4 regions of the Kistimonas ophiarachnellae genome follow, and region 1 is predicted to be linked to each of the others. Evidence: predicted binding sites of a transcription regulator. Region 1 holds the regulator's gene; each other region holds the start of a gene.
The links. Region 1 encodes FNR, which switches genes on or off when oxygen is low (the NO sensors DNR and NnrR bind a similar motif). Its sites were predicted from a motif close to TTGATNTANATCAA; they were not measured.
Positions count from the first base shown of each region.

Region 2: the regulator FNR is predicted to act here: its motif matches at 3,292-3,305, upstream of yiaY (L-threonine dehydrogenase).
Region 3: the regulator FNR is predicted to act here: its motif matches at 1,243-1,256, upstream of AC27K1_RS12915 (OmpW/AlkL family protein).
Region 4: the regulator FNR is predicted to act here: its motif matches at 2,496-2,509, upstream of AC27K1_RS07350 (C69 family dipeptidase).

Region 1 covers NZ_BAAJPA010000019.1:66,747-71,339, reverse strand. The annotation lists partial or broken gene add (adenosine deaminase) at 1-284, opposite strand, end outside; gene hemN (oxygen-independent coproporphyrinogen III oxidase) at 736-2,118, shown strand; gene fnr (fumarate/nitrate reduction transcriptional regulator Fnr) at 2,296-3,054, shown strand; gene AC27K1_RS19575 (adenine phosphoribosyltransferase) at 3,076-3,609, shown strand; gene AC27K1_RS19570 (hypothetical protein) at 3,676-4,176, shown strand; gene AC27K1_RS19565 (TraR/DksA family transcriptional regulator) at 4,194-4,520, opposite strand.
Region 2 covers NZ_BAAJPA010000002.1:96,051-100,643, forward strand. The annotation lists gene AC27K1_RS02670 (glutamine--tRNA ligase/YqeY domain fusion protein) at 1-28, shown strand, start outside; gene cysS (cysteine--tRNA ligase) at 109-1,491, shown strand; gene AC27K1_RS02680 (hypothetical protein) at 1,597-2,709, opposite strand; gene yiaY (L-threonine dehydrogenase) at 3,417-4,568, shown strand.
Region 3 covers NZ_BAAJPA010000009.1:111,522-116,114, reverse strand. The annotation lists gene AC27K1_RS12920 (SDR family oxidoreductase) at 1-342, shown strand, start outside; gene AC27K1_RS12915 (OmpW/AlkL family protein) at 424-1,104, opposite strand; gene AC27K1_RS12910 (DUF3450 family protein) at 1,368-2,150, shown strand; gene AC27K1_RS12905 (MotA/TolQ/ExbB proton channel family protein) at 2,147-3,502, shown strand; gene AC27K1_RS12900 (MotA/TolQ/ExbB proton channel family protein) at 3,496-4,044, shown strand; gene AC27K1_RS12895 (ExbD/TolR family protein) at 4,049-4,459, shown strand; gene AC27K1_RS12890 (energy transducer TonB) at 4,456-4,593, shown strand, end outside.
Region 4 covers NZ_BAAJPA010000005.1:31,016-35,608, forward strand. The annotation lists gene AC27K1_RS07345 (hypothetical protein) at 1-546, shown strand, start outside; gene AC27K1_RS07350 (C69 family dipeptidase) at 806-2,293, opposite strand; gene AC27K1_RS07355 (thiopurine S-methyltransferase) at 2,617-3,360, shown strand; gene AC27K1_RS07360 (HAD family hydrolase) at 3,366-4,028, opposite strand; gene AC27K1_RS07365 (GNAT family N-acetyltransferase) at 4,107-4,593, shown strand, end outside.

The DNA of each region.
Region 1 (4,593 bases):
GCTTCAACATAAACCACCCCCTCACTGGCAGCACGTCGAAAATAGCGGATTGCCAATTCATAAAAGTCCTGTTCTGTGACCAGTACACGTATCCCCGCATAGTAAACCTTCAGGAATGACGTTAAATCGTAGAAATCATAGGACGCCATCAAGGCTTCTGATGACGGGTATCCAAGGTCGATTCTATTTCGCCGGGCCAACGTCAGGCAGTGTTCTGGCTCCAGCGTTCCTTCAAGATGCACATGCAGTTCAGCCTTGGGTAATCCAGCAATAAATTCATGCATTCAGCAGGTCTCAATGGAGGATTCAAGGGTCAAAACCTGAATTAAAGATGCGGTTTACCTGCCCGTCTTAATCACGTATCGATCATGAGGATAGCAGCTAACCCAATGATCAATCCGGTACACCTCATTGTGATTAGTCTATTTCCGACAGATTTTCCCCAATGGACGATGCTATACATTTCACCGTAAACTCCGTGTAAATATGCTATTTGTATGGGCAATTGACATCTGACAGGATTTTTCCGCCCTGTCCCAGCACTTGCGGCACATTATTTGAAACCTTCTTGATACATATCAACTCGGAAAATCACCACACAACTAGAATTGTCAATCAGTATTTTGTGCAATACGGCTGCGCAAAATAACCGGCAACTATCCGAAGCACGCCTATTCTATACGACAATCATCTCAGGATAGGGCCGGATACATTACAAGATCAGGGTTAATGAGCATGGCCAGTGAACTGATATGGGATCTCGAATTGATCAGACGCTATGATCAGACGGGACCTCGCTACACCTCGTATCCGACCGCATTGCAGTTCTCGGATAACTTCGGCGTTGCAGCGTACCATGCAGCCGCCGCCGACAGCGCCACCGCCCGGCGCCCACTGTCGCTTTATTTCCATATCCCGTTTTGCGCCAAGGTCTGTTACTACTGCGGATGCAACAAGGTCGTCACCAAACGCCGCGAGCATGCCGAACCTTACCTGCAGGCACTCTTTCACGAAATTGAAATGCAGTCCGCCCTGGTGGGTCATAACCAGACGGTGGAACAACTCCACTGGGGCGGCGGCACCCCCACCTTCCTGAACCCGGCCCAAATGCAGGCGCTGATGGACAAAACCGCGAAGCATTTCAACCTGACCTGCGGTGACCTGGGAGATTACTCCATTGAAATTGACCCCAGGGAAGCAGACTGGAGCGTGATCGGCCACCTGCGCTCGCTGGGGTTCAACCGGATCAGCATCGGCGTACAGGACTTCGACCCAACCGTTCAGCAGGCAGTCAACCGGGTACAGAGCGAAGAAGAGACCCGGGATGTCATTGATGCTGCCCGCGCACTGACGTTTAAATCGATCAACATTGATCTTATTTATGGTCTGCCTTTCCAGAGCTGCGCCAGCTTCATGAAAACGGTCGACAAAATCATCGACATCCGCCCGGATCGTCTTTCCGTCTTCAATTACGCCCACATGCCTAACCGCTTCATGCCTCAGCGGCGCATCAACAATGAAGACCTGCCCAATCCGCAGGAAAAACTGGCCATTCTCGAAAATACCATCAACCGGCTACTGGACGCCGGATACGTATACATCGGCATGGATCACTTTGCCCTGCCAGATGACGATCTCGCCCTGGCGCAGGAAGAAGGCTCGTTGCACCGGAACTTCCAGGGATATACGACACATAGCCAGTGTGACCTGATTGGCATGGGCGTGTCCTCCATCAGCCGAATTGGCAATGTCTACGCCCAGAACCATGCGAACATGGAAGAGTACACCAGCCGTATCAACAACGGCCATCTGGCGATTCGTCGTGGCTTACTGATGAATGAAGATGACCGCATCCGAAGCGCTGTTATCAACCAGCTCATCTGCCACTTCCACCTTGACTTCCGTCATATCGAAACGATGTTCGGCATCCGTTTCCAGGACTACTTTGCCGATGCACTCAACAAGCTGTCCCCAATGGCGGCAGACGGCCTCATTCGACTGGACAAAAACGGCATTGTTGTCGAACCCCGGGGAAGACTGCTGATCCGTAATATTTGCATGCAGTTTGACGCCTATCAGCAGGTGGCGGAAGTTCAACGATTCTCACGGGTCATCTGAACCAGTCCATTAACCTCCCCCCCCCCCCCGGTTTCATGTACCAACGAACACTGAAACCGGCCTTTTTTCAAGAAACATTCAGATACGTATCCTCACAGTCTTAAACTTGTCAGGAGAATCCCCTACAATACCGCCGCAACGACTTTTACACCCACCGGTTCACAGGGGTTCTTCTGTATGGTGTCCAAGCTGAATGTGCGGCAAGTGACTCATGTGGCCTGCAGAGACTGCAGCCTGAGTCAGCTCTGCCTGCCACTGGCGCTGAAAATTGAAGATATTGATGAACTCGACAGGATCATCAAGCGAGGACGTCCGCTGAAAAAAGGCGAGCACCTGTTTCTCGAAGGCGATCCCTTTCACAGTGTCTACGCAGTACGCTCCGGCGCACTGAAAACCTACACGGCCACCAACGAAGGCGAAGAACAGATCACGGGCTTTTACCTGCCCAGTGAGCTGGTGGGACTGAGCGGTCTCGATACAGAGGCCTATCCGGTGTCTGCCCAGGCGATTGAAACCACCATGGTCTGCGAGATCCCGTTTGATCGCCTGGAAAAACTGTCTGACGACTACCCGGAGCTGCGGCGCCAGCTGATGCGCATCATGTGTCGCAAAATCCGCGAAGACCAGCAGATGAAACTGCTGCTGTCGAAGAAGAACGCGGACGAGCGGATTGCCACATTCCTGATCAACCTGGCCAGCCGTTTCCGTCGTCGCGGCTTTTCATCACAGTCTTTCCGCCTGTCGATGTCCCGCAACGAAATGGGCAACTACCTGGGCCTGGCGGTTGAAACCGTCAGCCGCGTGTTCACCCGTTTCCAGAAAAACGGCCTGATCAACGCCAACGGCAAAGAGATTGAGATCACCAGCGCCATGGAACTGTGCGCCCTGGCCGGTGGCAAACTTGTTGAACACCAGGACATTGTCAACATCCAGTAACCCTCCGCAGGATTGGCCCTGATGGTTTTTGACCAGCAACTGCTCCACTCCCTGATTCGGGCCATACCCAACTGGCCCGAACCCGGCGTGACATTTCGCGATATCACGCCATTGTTTCAGTCCCCTCAAGGGACACAGATGATCATTGACACCCTGGCAGAACGCTACAGGGGTCAGGATATCACCCATATTGGCGCCCTGGATGCCCGTGGTTTCCTGGTTGGCTCACCGCTGGCGTGTAAACTGGGTCTGCCGCTGGTCATTTTCAGAAAACCCGGCAAACTGCCCTATGACGTGATTCGCGAAGAGTATGAGCTTGAGTACGGTTCCGCCGCACTCGAAGTCCATACCGACGCACTGAAAAAGGGTGATCGCATACTACTGGCTGACGACCTGATTGCCACGGGCGGAACGCTTTGCGCTGCGGCCCGGCTCTGTCGCCGTCTGGGTGCTGAGCCCGTTGAGGCAGCCGCTATCATCGACCTCCCGGAACTGGGCGGCTCAAAACGCCTCGACGCGGAAGGCATACCCAGCTTCAGTCTGTGCAGCTATTGATCAAGCTATTGGCGTTACCGCCGATTCCCCGTTTATAGAACCTTAAGGCAGGGAAGCCTGAAGACCATGGGAATCTGCGCAGACGAATTCAGGGAGTATGTCGTCCAACCCACGCTAGACCACCTCGACATGCGGTCACCGCTGGCAGAAAACCTGCTACTGGGCACCGCAGCGGTGGAATCCGGACTCGGCTCCCACTTACACCTTGCCAACCATGCCTCGCTTGGCATTTACCAGATCAGTCCGGAAACCCACCGCCGAATCTGGGACACCTTCCTTTATAATCAACATGAACTGGCCAGCAAAGTCAGAGGCCTGGCCAGCCAACGGGAATTTCTGCTACACCCACACGCGGAACTGGCCACCAACCTCAGCTATGCGACAGCGATAGCCTGGATGGTTTACCTGAGTGCCGACGTAAACATTGATGACCCGGCCACTGCCAGCGACCCACAACTGCTGGCATCCATCTGGCAGGAACATTACCAGAGCGAAAACAGCCACTTACCGGAAACATTTATTGAAAACTACAACCACCTCATCCTGGGTAAAACGGTAGCGGCCTGACGTCATCAAGCGACGGCCTACTCCTTATTCTCTGCACATTTCACACAGAGATCCGTATAGGGCATGATCTCAAGTCGTGCCATCGGAATATCAGCACCACACCCGGCACAGATTTCGTAGTCACCCTCCTCGATTCGCTCCAGCGCCTTCTGGATCAGGCGTAGTTCAGCAACAGCTTCATTGCCTAACGCATCCAGCACCTCGTCATTCTCTCGTTCCTGGGCCTGCTCCGACCAGTCAGCACTGGCCTTGCGGGTCACATCGCGGGTAATGTTGGCGACACGCCGCTCCAGCTCATCCTGCCGCGCCTGCAGCCGCTGGCGAAACTCCTCGTATTTGCTCATTCGACTCCCTCTGTAGGTAACATGATCATCTCCCCCAACACCCTATTCTAGTCAGCCTGCCAATAATTCCGCT
Region 2 (4,593 bases), on a different contig from region 1:
CGGTCTCAAGGATACCCAGGGTAAATAATGAAGCCCTGTGCCGGCTTTCCCGTAGCGGAAAAGCCGGCAATCACGTTTGGGTAAAAAGACAGTAAACAGGACGACACCGTGCTTCAGATTTATAACACCCTGACCCGAAAGAAAGAGCCCTTTACCCCGCTGGATGGAAACAATGTCCGGATGTATGTCTGCGGCATGACGGTTTATGACTTTTGCCATATTGGTCACGCACGGACTGTGACGGCGTTTGACGTGGTGGCCCGCTACCTGCGTGCCCGTGGTTATAACCTGACCTATGTGCGCAATATCACCGATGTCGATGACAAGATCATTCGCCGGGCCCTGGAAAATGGTGAGTCAATTGATGTGCTGACTGACCGGATGATTGCCGCCATGCGTGAGGATTTCCGTAAGCTGGGCAACCTGGATCCGGATGAAGAGCCCCGTGCGACCGCCCATATTGATGGCATGATCACCATGATCGAAGGCCTGATTGAAAAGGGCTTTGCCTATGCGCCGGGCAATGGCGACGTCTATTACCGCGTGCGTAAGTTTGAGGGCTACGGCAGTCTGTCCGGCAAGGTGCTGGAGGAGCTGGAAGTCGGCGCCCGTATTGAGGTGGATGAGCAGAAAGAAGATCCGCTGGATTTTGTACTCTGGAAAGGCGCCAAGCCCGAAGAACCGTCCTGGGAATCCCCCTGGGGTAAGGGACGTCCCGGCTGGCATATCGAATGCTCGGTGATGGGTAAATGCTGCCTGGGCGAAACCTTTGATATTCACGGCGGTGGCTCCGACCTCAAGTTTCCTCACCATGAAAACGAGATTGCCCAGAGTGAAGCGGCCAACGGCGTTAAATTCGTGAATACCTGGATGCACTCCGGCGCCATTCGCGTAGATAATGTGAAGATGTCCAAGAGCCTTGGCAACTTCTTCACCATCCGTGAGGTGCTGGAAAAGTACAACCAGGAACTGGTGCGCTATTTCCTGATCTCCAGTCAGTATCGCAGCCCGATGAACTATTCCGAAGACAGTCTGAAGGAAGCGGGTATTCGTCTTGAGCGACTTTATACTGCGCTGAAGGATCTGGACCTTTCCGGTGTTGAAGTGCCAGAGAATCATCCGTTCGAGCAGCGTTTCTTTGCCGCAATGGATGACGATTTCAATACGCCTGAAGCGCTGGCTGTACTGTTTGAGTTGGTGCGTGAGCTCAACCGGGTTCGCAGTGAAGAGGCCAGCAAGGCCCTGCCTCTGGCAGCGTTGCTGCGCAAGCTGGGCGGTATTCTTGGGATTCTTCAGGGAGAGCCGGAAGCGTTCCTGAAATCCGGTGCTGATGTTGATGAGGCTTGGATTCATTCCATGATCGATCAGCGTGTTGCTGCCAAGAAAAACCGTGATTTCGCCGAGGCTGACCGGATTCGCGACGAACTCGCGTCGAAAGGCGTGATCCTGGAAGATAGTCGCGAAGGCACGACGTGGCGAATTGAGCGATAATTCAGAAAAGCCCCGTTTTGCGGGGCTTCACAATGTATTATTGCACCGGCGGCAACGATTGTGAGCCCGGGTACGGGCGGGTGCTTGTTGCCAGAGTTGGCAATATCAGACGCTGGTTGAGCGTTGCCGTTGTAGTGTTGGTGGTTGATGTATTCGAATGCCCTGGCTTGAATGTTGGATTATATAGGGGGTAGACAGTTTTGGTAACAATGGCAGTTGAGCAGTTTGAGTTTGTAGCCTCTGTTTCAGACGTCTGATTTTTTTTCTTTGCTTGTTGGCGGCTACTCCCGCACAGGCTCCTCCTGCGATAAGTATTGCGGCCAGTAAACCCGTTCCGATGGCCAGACCGCCTATGGTTTGCTCTTGCTTCTGCACTTGTTCCTGCGTTTGTAGCTGCGTTTGTAGCTGCTGTTGTTCCTGCTGTTGTCTGCATTGTTCCTGCTGTTGTTCCTGCTGTTGTCTGCATTGTTCCTGTTGTTGCTTCAGCTTCAGATCCAGATCCTGTAATTGTCTATTCAGATTTTCGTTGGTATTTTCGCAATCATTATTTGCCTGGTTTAAGGCGAAGCAGACGTTTTTTTCAACGTCTTTATTTTTGCTGACTTCATTTTTGCAATACTGTTGTGCTTCAGTTTTTTTTGATTGGTCGAGGTTGTTAAGTACGTTAGTGAAATTTGCAATGATTCCCCCAATGCAGGCTCCGAGTTGGAAATGTAAATTATTGATTTGCTTATTATTTTGATTAATCTTGTTATCGCATCTTGTTTGAAAATCATCGAAAAGATCTTGAACTACCTGGCTGTTTTGGCAATTAATTATAATCGATTCGGAAATTTGGGATCGTTCGCTTTGTTGCATCAGTGGTGCGCCGGGTGAGTAATAGGTTGGATTCGCGGTAGTACCCAAAGCTGTTTGATGCAAGGGTTGGTTGGTCGCCGCGGCCGTGCGTGATGAGATTGCAAGCAGTCCAAGAGAAAGCGCTTTCAACCGCCTGAATTTATTGGGTGGATTGCCTTTGGCTGGTGCATGATTTTTTTTTTCTGAATCTGAATCCTGTGTTTCGTTTTTTTTCGTGGTCGTGAATTTAATGGTGACGCCTTTTCTGGATGTTATCGTTTTTGTGACATTGCCTGTCAGCTTTTTATGGGTTGCCGTGTCGGGTTTCCTGGCTCTTGCTTGTTTGACGTTTTTTCCATTTTTTTTGTTCTTTTCTTTCATTGGGGCTGTTTTTTTACTGCCTGATCTTATTGGTTGTGTGGGGGGTGATTTTCTGATCATGGTGAAGCCTCTTACATAAATGTTGTAGATACTGGATTAAAAAAAAATCCGAAACATCTGGTTAAAGGGGGCGTATTGATGATTGCAAAGTGTGATCAATGCTTCGGAATAATCAAATAGATTCTTTCTGGCATTATTGGTTCCCGTTTTTCTATGCAATGAATAATTTGGTTGCTGTTAACGGTAACGCAGCTGTTAAGGGCTAAGCTGCCTTTTTCGGTTTCCTGAGCCATGACTTAAAGAAGTCCCATATATGAAATTTATCTGTGTTCATGTGCGGAAACGGTTCCCTGGGATGTGACTCTACGTTTGAATAATCAAAAAATTGCATAATTAAGTACAAACAACCGTTGAGCGGAGCGTAGTCGGCATCATGCATCATGCATCATGCATTGGAGCGCCTTTTCGAGATCAGGCATCACTTTTAAAGTGTTGTTTAGCGGTTGTGTTACTCCGGTATTGCGTTTGCAGTGGCTGGTTTGTTTGCAAGGGTCAATACGGGAGCAATCTCATGTTTTTTCATTGCGCCAAGTCAATATTGTGCCAGATGCTCGGTGTTAACGTGGTTTTAGACGGTTTTTTGTCTTGTCGTTGCTCCGGGTGGGGCAGGACAAGCTGAATTAAACGATTGCCTGGGAGTGAATTGCATGAGTGCATACAAGTTCTTTATGCCGGCCATTAACCATATGGGTGAAGGATGTCTGGCTGAAGCGATCAACGATATTGTTGGATTTGGCCTTAAGAAAGCCCTGGTTGTAACGGACAAAGTGCTGAACGATATTGGCCTGGTCGGCGATGTGGTTGAGCAGCTGGGTGAAAAAGGGGTTGCCAGCGTTATTTATGATGGCACTCAGCCTAACCCGACTTGTGAAAACGTACGTGATGGTCTTGCACTGCTGCAGGAAAATGACTGTGATTTCGTGATTTCTCTCGGTGGTGGCTCTCCACACGATTGCGCCAAAGGTATTGCGCTGGTTGCAACCAATGGTGGTGAAATCAAGGATTACGAAGGCGTCGATGTTTCCGGCAAGCCTCAGTTGCCGCTGGTCGCAATTAACACGACTGCAGGTACGGCCTCAGAAATTACCCGTTTCTGCATCATCACTGACGTGAAGCGTCACGTGAAAATGGCGATTGTTGACAAGAACACCACGCCGATCATGTCCGTCAATGATCCGGCGCTGATGAAGGGTATGCCGGCTTCCCTGACTGCAGCGACAGGTATGGATGCCCTGACCCATGCGGTAGAAGCCTATGTATCTACAATCGCTACGCCTGTGACTGACTGCTGTGCGCTGAAAGCTATCAAACTGATTGCTTCTTACCTGCGTCGTGCGGTCGACAATGGCGAAGACATGGAAGCCCGTGACCAGATGGCTTACGCGCAGTTGCTGGCCGGTATGGCATTCAACAATGCCAGCCTGGGCTACGTTCACGCCATGGCGCACCAGCTGGGTGGTTTCTACGATCTGCCTCACGGTGTGTGCAACGCTGTCCTGCTGCCTCACGTCCAGCAGTACAATGCGCAGGTTAGCCCCGGTCGTCTGGCTGATGTGGCGCGTGCCATGGGTAAGGATGTTGAAGGTATGGAAGCGCCTCAGGCTGCTGAAAAAGCGCTGGAAGCGATCCGTGAACTGTCAGCGTCTGTCGGTATCCCTGCAGGTCTGCGTGAGCTGAATGTGAAAGAGGAAGATCTGGATCTGCTCGCAGAGAATGCGCTGAAGGATGCCTGTGGTCTGACCAATCCCAAGCAGGCGACTCACGAAGAGATCGTGGCTATCTATCGCAATGCGATGTAATCGATAGTCGTAAAAAAGGCCGGGC
Region 3 (4,593 bases), on a different contig from region 1:
GGACGACCGACGCCGGCTGATGATGTAGCACGGGTCATTCTGGCTATCATGCGACAAATTGACTGTGATGCGCAGGTCTGGGGAACCTATCACTACAATGCGGCGGAAACCGTGGACGAAGAATCTCTGGCGGAAGTTATTCTTGCAGAAGCATCGCAGTACCGTGACTTCCCTGCCAACACGACAGAGCTGTTTCCTGATTCATCCAGCAACGGAAAAACCGTTAACGCCTGTCTCGACACGACCCATTTGCGTAATACTTTTGGTATTCACAGCAAATCCTGGCGCAGTGGTGTAGCACGACTGGTCAGGGACATTTACGTCACTAGCAAGGAAGAATGACGTTTAAAAATAGCAAGAATTTATACCGGAGAAAGAACAGTGCAGACTACCGCCTGCACTGTATCAAGCGCTATGAAATGTTTAGAAGTTGTAGGCAACGCCAACCATGTAAACCATGGGATCAAGTTCTACGTCAATCTTGTACTTATTGCCTGATGTATCTTTGAATTTGGCTTCGGTATCAATATCCACATACCAGACAGCAGCGTTAACACTCCAGTTTTCGTTGATACGGTAATCCGCGCCTAACTGTGCCGCCAGCCCCCAGGAATCTTTTAACTCCAGCCCCCTGAAAGTGGCTTTATTGGAGCCTTTAAACTCTTCATCAAAGAATGTGGTGTAGTTCAAACCCAGACCGACATAAGGCTGGAAAGCAGAAGAACTCTCCATGGGATAATATTGCAGAGTCAAGGTCGGGGGCAGGTGCTTCACATCCGCCAGATTGCCCAGACTTGCCAGCCCACCTTTCGCCTTGATGGTATGCTGGAATGGTGTTGCGGCCAGCAATTCAATACCAAACTTGTCATCCAGCATATAGGTCATTGACAGACCAAGCTGGGTGTTTGCATCAACATCAACAGTGGTTGGATTGGCTGGTGTTGCACTGGCGCCATTCGCTTTTAACACACCGCTATCAACATCCGGATCAACAGTTGCAGCACCGGCACGGACAATCACATCGCCGGCCTGATAAGCCATGACAGGACCGGACAACGCAGCAACGACAGCCATTACCGCAGCAGCAACAGGCAATTTTTTCACAGAAGTCCCCTCCAGTTTCATAGTAACCCCCTAACAATTCCTTATGACTTGTTGTTCATCTGCCAACCCCTTCAACCATGAAGCACCGGCAAGATACTTATTGTCTATCCATGATAATCCGTATAAACCGAAGGTCTTTTGATCTGGCTCAACAAATCAAACCTTATCCCGCCAGTGAACAGTCTTCTTGCACCAGCAGTCTGCGGAGCAGCATAATAGACAGGCCTTAGCCTATATCGCATTCATCAGAATAAACAATAACAATGCCAGCTATTGTCAGAATCGCTATCACCTTTGTCTTACTGGCTTCTTCACTACCAGCAAGACTCATCGCCGCCGATCCCGCCTCGCTGGAGGATGCCATCGACCTGCAGAAAGACACCCTGCAGCGATCAGCCCAATCCCAACAGGCCATCAATCATCTTGATGATGAAACCCGGCGCATGCTGTCAGAGTACCAGTCGCTGCAGGAAGCCATTGACACCCTCCGTGATGAAAATCATCACTTGGAAAGTCAGCGCCAGAAAATGGCTCAAAAGCGCGCCACGCTGGAAGCTGACATCCAGAAAACAACACAGCTGCTGGCGACACTGCCATCCCTGAACCAACAGATTCATGAAACCTATGGCCGTTTTATTGACCTGGACCTTCCCTTCCAGGGCAATCGCCGTGAGCAGGAACACCGGTTTCTGGGTGAACTGTTGAACGACGCTGACCAGACACCGGTGGAAAACTATCTTGCACTGGTACGCCAACTCCGGGAAACAGCGGAACAGGGACTCCATATTCAGCACTGGACCGGCAAACTGCCCGATGACCGACAGGTCACCTTTTTACGACTCGGTCATATTGCCCTGTATTACCTGACGCCGGATGGCGAGGAAGGCGGTATTTGGGATAGATCAACAGAAACCTGGTCCACCTTGCCCATGGAAGATCGTCACAAATTGTCACGTGCGATCAGGGTGGCGGCCAAGCAGGAACCGACAGGCTGGCTTGTCCTTCCGTTACCGACACATCGTTCTCAACCGGAGGGTGATGTATGAAACCTCTCCTGATTCTGACCAGTGCTCTGCTTGCCTTAACTGTACAGTCCAGTGTCGCTCAAACACCCAATACCAGCACACCACTGGATGAGCTGGTTGCCTCTGTTAAGGAGGCTCGAAAAAAGGAACTCGCACGAAATAGTGAACGGGAACAAAAATTCCTGAACGCACACCAGCAACAAAAAGCGCTGCTTAAAGAGGCTCAACAGACATTTGCCGCTTTACAGAAAAAAAACAACAACCTCAAACAATCACTGGCAAAAGACAAGGAAACACTAGCTGAACTGGAGCAGGAACAGCAGGCATTGCTACACGAAAGTCGATTGTTAACGGAAGGCATAAAAGACGAAGCCGGGCGACTGAGTCGCAGCTTCAATCATTCTGTTCTTCCTGCATTCAACGCTGATCGCTCAGAGCGTATCAACCAGCTGGCACTGAACCGCAACGTACCTTCCCGCGAACAGCTTTATCAATACTGGGAAGACCTCAACACCACTCTGGCGGACAGTAGCCGTATTACCCGTTCAACAACCACCATTACACGAAGTACTGGCGATCCCATCACTGCCCCTGTCACCTTTATTGGCCCCTTTACGGCTGTCAGTAACGGTAACTTTCTACGTTATTATCCTGAAACCAGACAGCTTGGCATTCCCGTCAAACAACCCCGCTTCAATATTCGTATCGAAGCAGAAGGTTTTGAACGTTCCCATGAACCCATGGCATTGATGGCCATTGATCCGGGCCGTGGACGACTGCTCGAACAACTGGAAACCAGCCCCTCCCTCATTGAGCGGATTGACCAGGGCGGCTTTATTGCCTGGCTGATCATCGCACTTGGCTCTTTCGGTGCAGGATTGCTCATCATTCGCTACCTGAGCCTGATGCGCGAAAGTCGTCGTATACAGCAACAACAGGTGCGCATGGATGATCTCAGCCGCAGCAATGCCCTGGGCAGGGTATTGCTGGCTTGGGAAAAACACCGTCAACAGGGATCGACAGAAAATCTGGAACTTCGTCTTGATGAGGCCATCATGGCGGAAATACCTCGTCTGGAAAGCTGGCAAAGCGCGATCAAACTGATGGCAGCTATTGCTCCCATGCTAGGCCTGCTGGGTACCATTACCGGTATGATTCGTACCTTCCAGGGCATGTCCGGCAATGCAGGGCAACACCTGATGGCCGTCGGGATATCCCAGGCATTGATCACAACAGCCATAGGCCTGATGGTTGCCATCCCACTGCTGCTGGGCCATGCATTCCTGACTAATCGCAGTCGTCAGTTGGTGCTTCTGTTGGATCGTCAGGCCGCCGGGTTAATGGCCGAGCACCTGGAGAAAAAGGCATGCTGATTCCGCTGCCCATTCTCGACTATCTCACCCGGGGTGGCTGGGTACTATGGATCGTCTTCGGACTGACCAGCATCATACTAACCCTGCTATCCGAGCGATTTACTTATCTGGCCTGGCACTGGCGAAAACGTCACCGGAAGATTATTACGCTCTGGCGATCCCGAACAGATCGCTCATCCTGGCATGCACAGAAAGTGCGTGAAACACTGCTGGCCCGTGAACAGACCTTCATGGAAGCCGGCTTTCCTGTCATTAAAGGTTTGATCGCCATCTGTCCCCTGACCGGATTACTGGGCACGGTTACCGGCATGATCTCACTGTTTGAACGCATGGGATATCACGGTCTAACCGTAGGCCCAATGTTGCTGGAAAGTCTGTCACGGATCACCTTACCAACCCTGGCCGGCATTCTGGTCACCATTGTGGGTGTCTATGCCTACACCTGGTGCCTGCGTCTCGCAGAGCGCCGCCAGCACCGACTGGCGGATGCACTCACGCTGTCAGAATCTGATACCGACCTTCGTTCGGCCAACGGGGGATAAAAGGATGCGTGCCCGACGCCATATCGCAACAGAAGCAGAAGACACCGGCATTGATATGACACCGATGCTGGATGTGGTCTTTATCATGCTGATTTTCTTTATCACCACGGCCACCTTTATCCAGCAGTCAGGCATTACACTGGAGCGTCAGGAGGCTGTAACGGCACAACCTATCCAGGGACAAGCGACAACCATCAGCCTGACAGACGCAGCCACGATTCATATTGATGGCGATAGCATCGAACCGACAAACTTAAAAAGCTACCTGATTAAACGCCTCCTGCCCGGCACAGCCATCATTATTGATTCCGATCGTAAGGCACCCGGTGGTCTGTTAATTCAAGTTATCGATATTGTTCGTCAGGCAGGGTTTGATGATATTACGCTGGCGGCAAAACCAGGACATGCGCCATGATCCATGTACTGGCCGGTCTATCCATTACCTTGCTGCTGTTTGTTGTCATGCAATGGATGGTAGAACCGGAAAGACCGGAGAACAGTGGCTATCAAACTGTTTCGGTTCGTGCTCCAAAGGTGAACGAAGCGCTG
Region 4 (4,593 bases), on a different contig from region 1:
TCTGGTTTTATTATCTGTAAAGATAAAACAAGGGGTGACTGTTCATTGGAGCGTCAACAGTTTCCGGATAGCAAGGTGAATGGATTGAGTGTTTTAAAATTGCTTGAACCCTCGTCGGTTGAAAATATAAAGTGCCTGGATCCTGATTTTCTTGATACAAAGCTGTCGATACCAATAGACAAAGAAACAGCCAAGACAATGAAAATGAAGGAAGTTCGCATTGAAGACGAAACAAAGCTTGAGAATATTGGTGAACGTGATGTCTATGAAGCAAGCGACGATAAAAATGGACAGAAGATAAATGTTTTTCGCCTATGTGTGGAATTGCCCAAAGAATTTATACCTTTCAGGAGGGGGGCTGATACGGAAAAGAAATATTTTATTCGAAAAGAAGGGAGTATCTTTATTCGCGTCAAACCTCCAGCGCCTGTATCTTATAATGATGGAAACAATCCAGGTTGCAGGGTGAATTATACGGATAGAATTGATTCGTTAAGAAATCAATTCTATGTGCAGTATGTGGCTGCAAATAACAATACTGATTGAATATTACCTTGCATCTTCTGAGCTGGTGCTGATAACAGTAATACAAGCCATGGGGCTCGTCAGGTAAGGATTTCAGCGTATACGTTTGTGCAGTCAACACCGCTTTGGAACAGTGCCGGGAATGACGTACTGCCTGAATCCGCCGGTTTCAAATTCGTAACCATCACATCACATGACATGATATGGAAAGAATGGCTGCCCACAGTCATTCCCGGTAACGCCGGTCATGACTGTGAGAGTTATGGCATCGTCCAGGGGGTCAGAGATTCTTGATCTTCTCAAACTCCTCCGGGCTGTACTTCTTCTCGGTACTGCGGGTGAGATCGGTCATCAGCTGGGATTTCAGTTCCCGGGCTTTGTCCAGCGTACGGCTGAGCAGGCCATTGGAATAGTCGTTGGCGAACTGGATGGCCGTGGCGGGATCCTCCGTGTAAAGGGTCTTGAGCATGCTGTTGATGTAAGGCTGGGCGCTGACATACTGGATTTCCACCTTGTCCCACACCGAGCGCACAACCGGTGCATACTTCCCGTCCATCACGTGCTTGTTGGTCAGCGTGCCGAGGCTGCGGTAGGTCCACCAGGCGGACTGGTCGTCATACTGGTCGGTGCCGATGGTATAGGCATACGGGATTTCATCCATGGCGTTGAAGATGGGGACAAAAGCCGTGTCCTCAACGGTGCCCATGGTTTGCCAGATCACCGCTGACAGCTCTTTCGGCATATCAGGATACATTTCGATGATATGGCTTTCCGCCTGGCGGTCGATCCCGATGGGACGGTCAGACTTGCCTTCCAGTGCGGTACCCTCGTAATCCGCCCGCAGGACGTTGGCTACATCCAGAACACTGATCTTTTCATCGGGTTTCATGAACAGCGGATATTGTGCCTGACGAGGCTTCTGCTTGATTGAAGGGGTCAGCAGTTTCTGGCCGAGCCATTCGCGGTCAGTGTTGTAGGGATCGTCAATGACGCCGAATGCCCTGGCGAAGTTAAAGGATTGGCGATCAGGATTCTTCAGCAGGTTGTGTTTTTTAACAAAGTCATAGACGCCACGGGAGGCCATGACATTCTGTTTGTCATTCAGGTCGACGCCGTGGATACGCAGGCCGTTTGCCATGATCAGGTACTGGTCATCCGGCACCCGTACCGCCATCCAGTGGTGGCCGGAACCAATTTCCATGTACCAGATTTCATTCTTGTCCGAGAACTGGACGCCGTTGCCTTCGCCTGCGCCGTATTGTTCAACGTAGTGTCCCAGCAGCTGTACCGCTTCACGGGCGCTCTTGGCCTGGGGCAGGATCAGGGTGGGCATGACTTCTTCGATGATGCCGGTATCCACCAGGGGATCCGCCGCCCTGGCCTTGTCATTGACTTCGGCGCTGGTGGTGGAGGACATGGCGACGTTGTATTCATTGACGCCACGCTCTTCGAACACCTTGCCGTCATTGGCGTGCTGGTAGGCATCCCAGTCTGCGATGCTGGTATAGCGATAGGCGACGCTGGGCGCTGGCACCTTCAGGCCGTTGGACAGGGTCCATACCGTGCCTTCTTCGATGGTCTCGCGGGGATGCACGACCATGTGCTTGGCCCAGTTGTTGATGGAGAAATCTTCGTTGCGGGCAATGATCAGGGCGCCGCTGGCCGAGGCCTTCTTGCCGACGGCAACGGCGGTACAGGCCTGGGCGGTCGGTACCATGATGGCGCTGGTAATGGCAACGGCGAGGATTTTTTTGCTGAACGTAGTCATGGAGATTGCAGCCTCCAGATGGCGTTGTGATGAATGAGGAGCCTTGCGGACAGGGGTAGGGTTATCACCAGTATGGTCGACAGGCGACCGGTGATGGGTCTGTTTTCATCGGCTGTTGTCAGGGTAGACCCTGAAAGCAGGGCGCTGACAGCCGGCCCCGTTCCGGATGGGGGCAATCTACGCGGTCTGGGCTAGCATGGTGTTGATTTGTATCAAGGAATGTCGGGTCGGCGGACATTGCCATGCCGGACTGGCGTTTACACGGATTCGGTATAGTCTGAGAGCACATCAATAACCTCAAACTATCAAAGTCAGAGCCTTTTATGTACAACATGCTGCTGCGTTGTCGCTATGCCTGGTTTTTGTTTGCTGTTGTGATTGCCATTAAGGAGGGACGTGCGATGGAAACCCAAGATTGGGAGCAGGCCTGGACGGAGGGGCAAACCGGGTTCCATCGGCAGGACGCTAATCCCCTGCTGATTAATTACTGGCCCACATTGGCAGTGGGTGAGGATGAATCGGTTTTGGTTCCACTCTCCGGCAAAACGGTGGATATGGTCTGGCTGTCTCAACAGCATCATCATATTGTGGGTTCTGAAATCGTGGAGCAGGCGGTAGCCTCTTTTTTTGCCGAAAATGCGCTTAAGCCCGAGATAACGTCGCAAGGTAGCCACACCTGGTGGCAAGCCAGTAACATCACGATCATCCAGGGCGATTTTTTTACGATACCCGCGGGTACTGTTGAGGCCTCAGCGTTTTATGACAGGGCTGCCCTGATTGCGATACCCCATGAGCAACAAGTCGCTTATGTGGCAGCGATGATGGCGACAGCGCCTGCGCTGGAGCATGGGTTACTCATCACGTTGGATTATGCCCCCATACTGGCTGGTGGTCCTCCTTATGCTGTCGGGCCGGACGCGGTAGACGCACTTTATGGTCAGTGGTTTGACGTGAAATTGCTCGGTTCTGCGCCACCGGAAAGGATACCTTCCCGAATGGTAGAGAAGGATGTGTCTTCACTGGTGGAGCATGTCTTCCAGCTTACCCGGAAAAAACGTTTATCCTGAACCGGTTAAAGCGTTTCGTGTGAGAGGTAGCCAATCACACGGAAGAGGTCAGGAAGAATCGCCTGGGCTTTTTCCTGCACCTCAGTATCCGGGATGTTGAGATCGGGAATCATAAGGCTATGACAGCCCGCCGCCAGTGCAGAGCGCATGCCGGTATTAGAGTCTTCCAATGCCAGGCAGTCAGCGGGATCGATGGCCAGCGCTTTGGCGGCCAGCAGGTAAGCGTCGGGTGCCGGCTTGGGGTGGTTGATCATTTCCCCGGAAACAATAACCTGAAAATAATCAGACCACGGATAACTCGCCATCACCCGATCAATTTTGCCCTGATGGGCCGAGGTAACCAGCGCCATGGGAATCTGATGTTCCTGCAGGAAAAGCAGGAGTTCCTGGCTGCCCGGCTTGCAGTCAATGCCGGCTTCCCATCCTTCTGTTTCCCGTGCGGCCAGCTGTGCCTTGAATGCAGCTAACTCAAATCGGTTTCCGCCGAGTTCTTTAATCAGCTGAAAGCAATCTGCCAGGCGGATACCGATGAATTGCTGGTAGACGGTATCGTTAAGATCAATGTGGAAATCTGCAGCCGTTGCCTGCCAGATTCGCTGGTAGAAACGCTCGGTATCAATCAGGGTGCCATCCAGATCCAAAAGAACGGCGGCGGGTGTAAAAGGCATGGCACGGGTTTCCGGTTATTCTGTGGCTGGGATTATCGGTTTTGTGGGCAGGTTGACTCAAGGCCGGTGTGTGATTTTGTGATTTGCGGTAACGACACCTGCCACGACTATGGCATTATCAAAGACACCAATAACAGCAATAACAATGATGCCACCATGATCGCCCATAGCGCCGGAACCCGCTTTCCGCTGTTTGATGATTATTCTGTTGAAATTCTTGATGACCATGCATTTCTGCCGTTGTTGGAGCAGCATCGAGCCCAGGTCTTTGCCAACACACTGACCTTTTCTGCCTGGGAAGCCCTGAACGCGACAGAGCAAAAAGCGCTGGAGTCATGGCAGCAGCATGCGGATAGCCTTGTACGGTTAAATCTTACGCTTTATCAGGGCGATGCGTTTATCGGCTGGAGTTGGGGGCGGCAACTTGACCAGGAAACGTTTTATATGGCCAGCAGTGCATTGCTGGAGCCCTGGCGCCGGCGAGGCATCTATTCCGCCCTGTTGCGCTGGCTGCTGACGCAGTTGAGCGCACAGGGCGTGCAAATTGTTCGCAGTCGTCATCTGG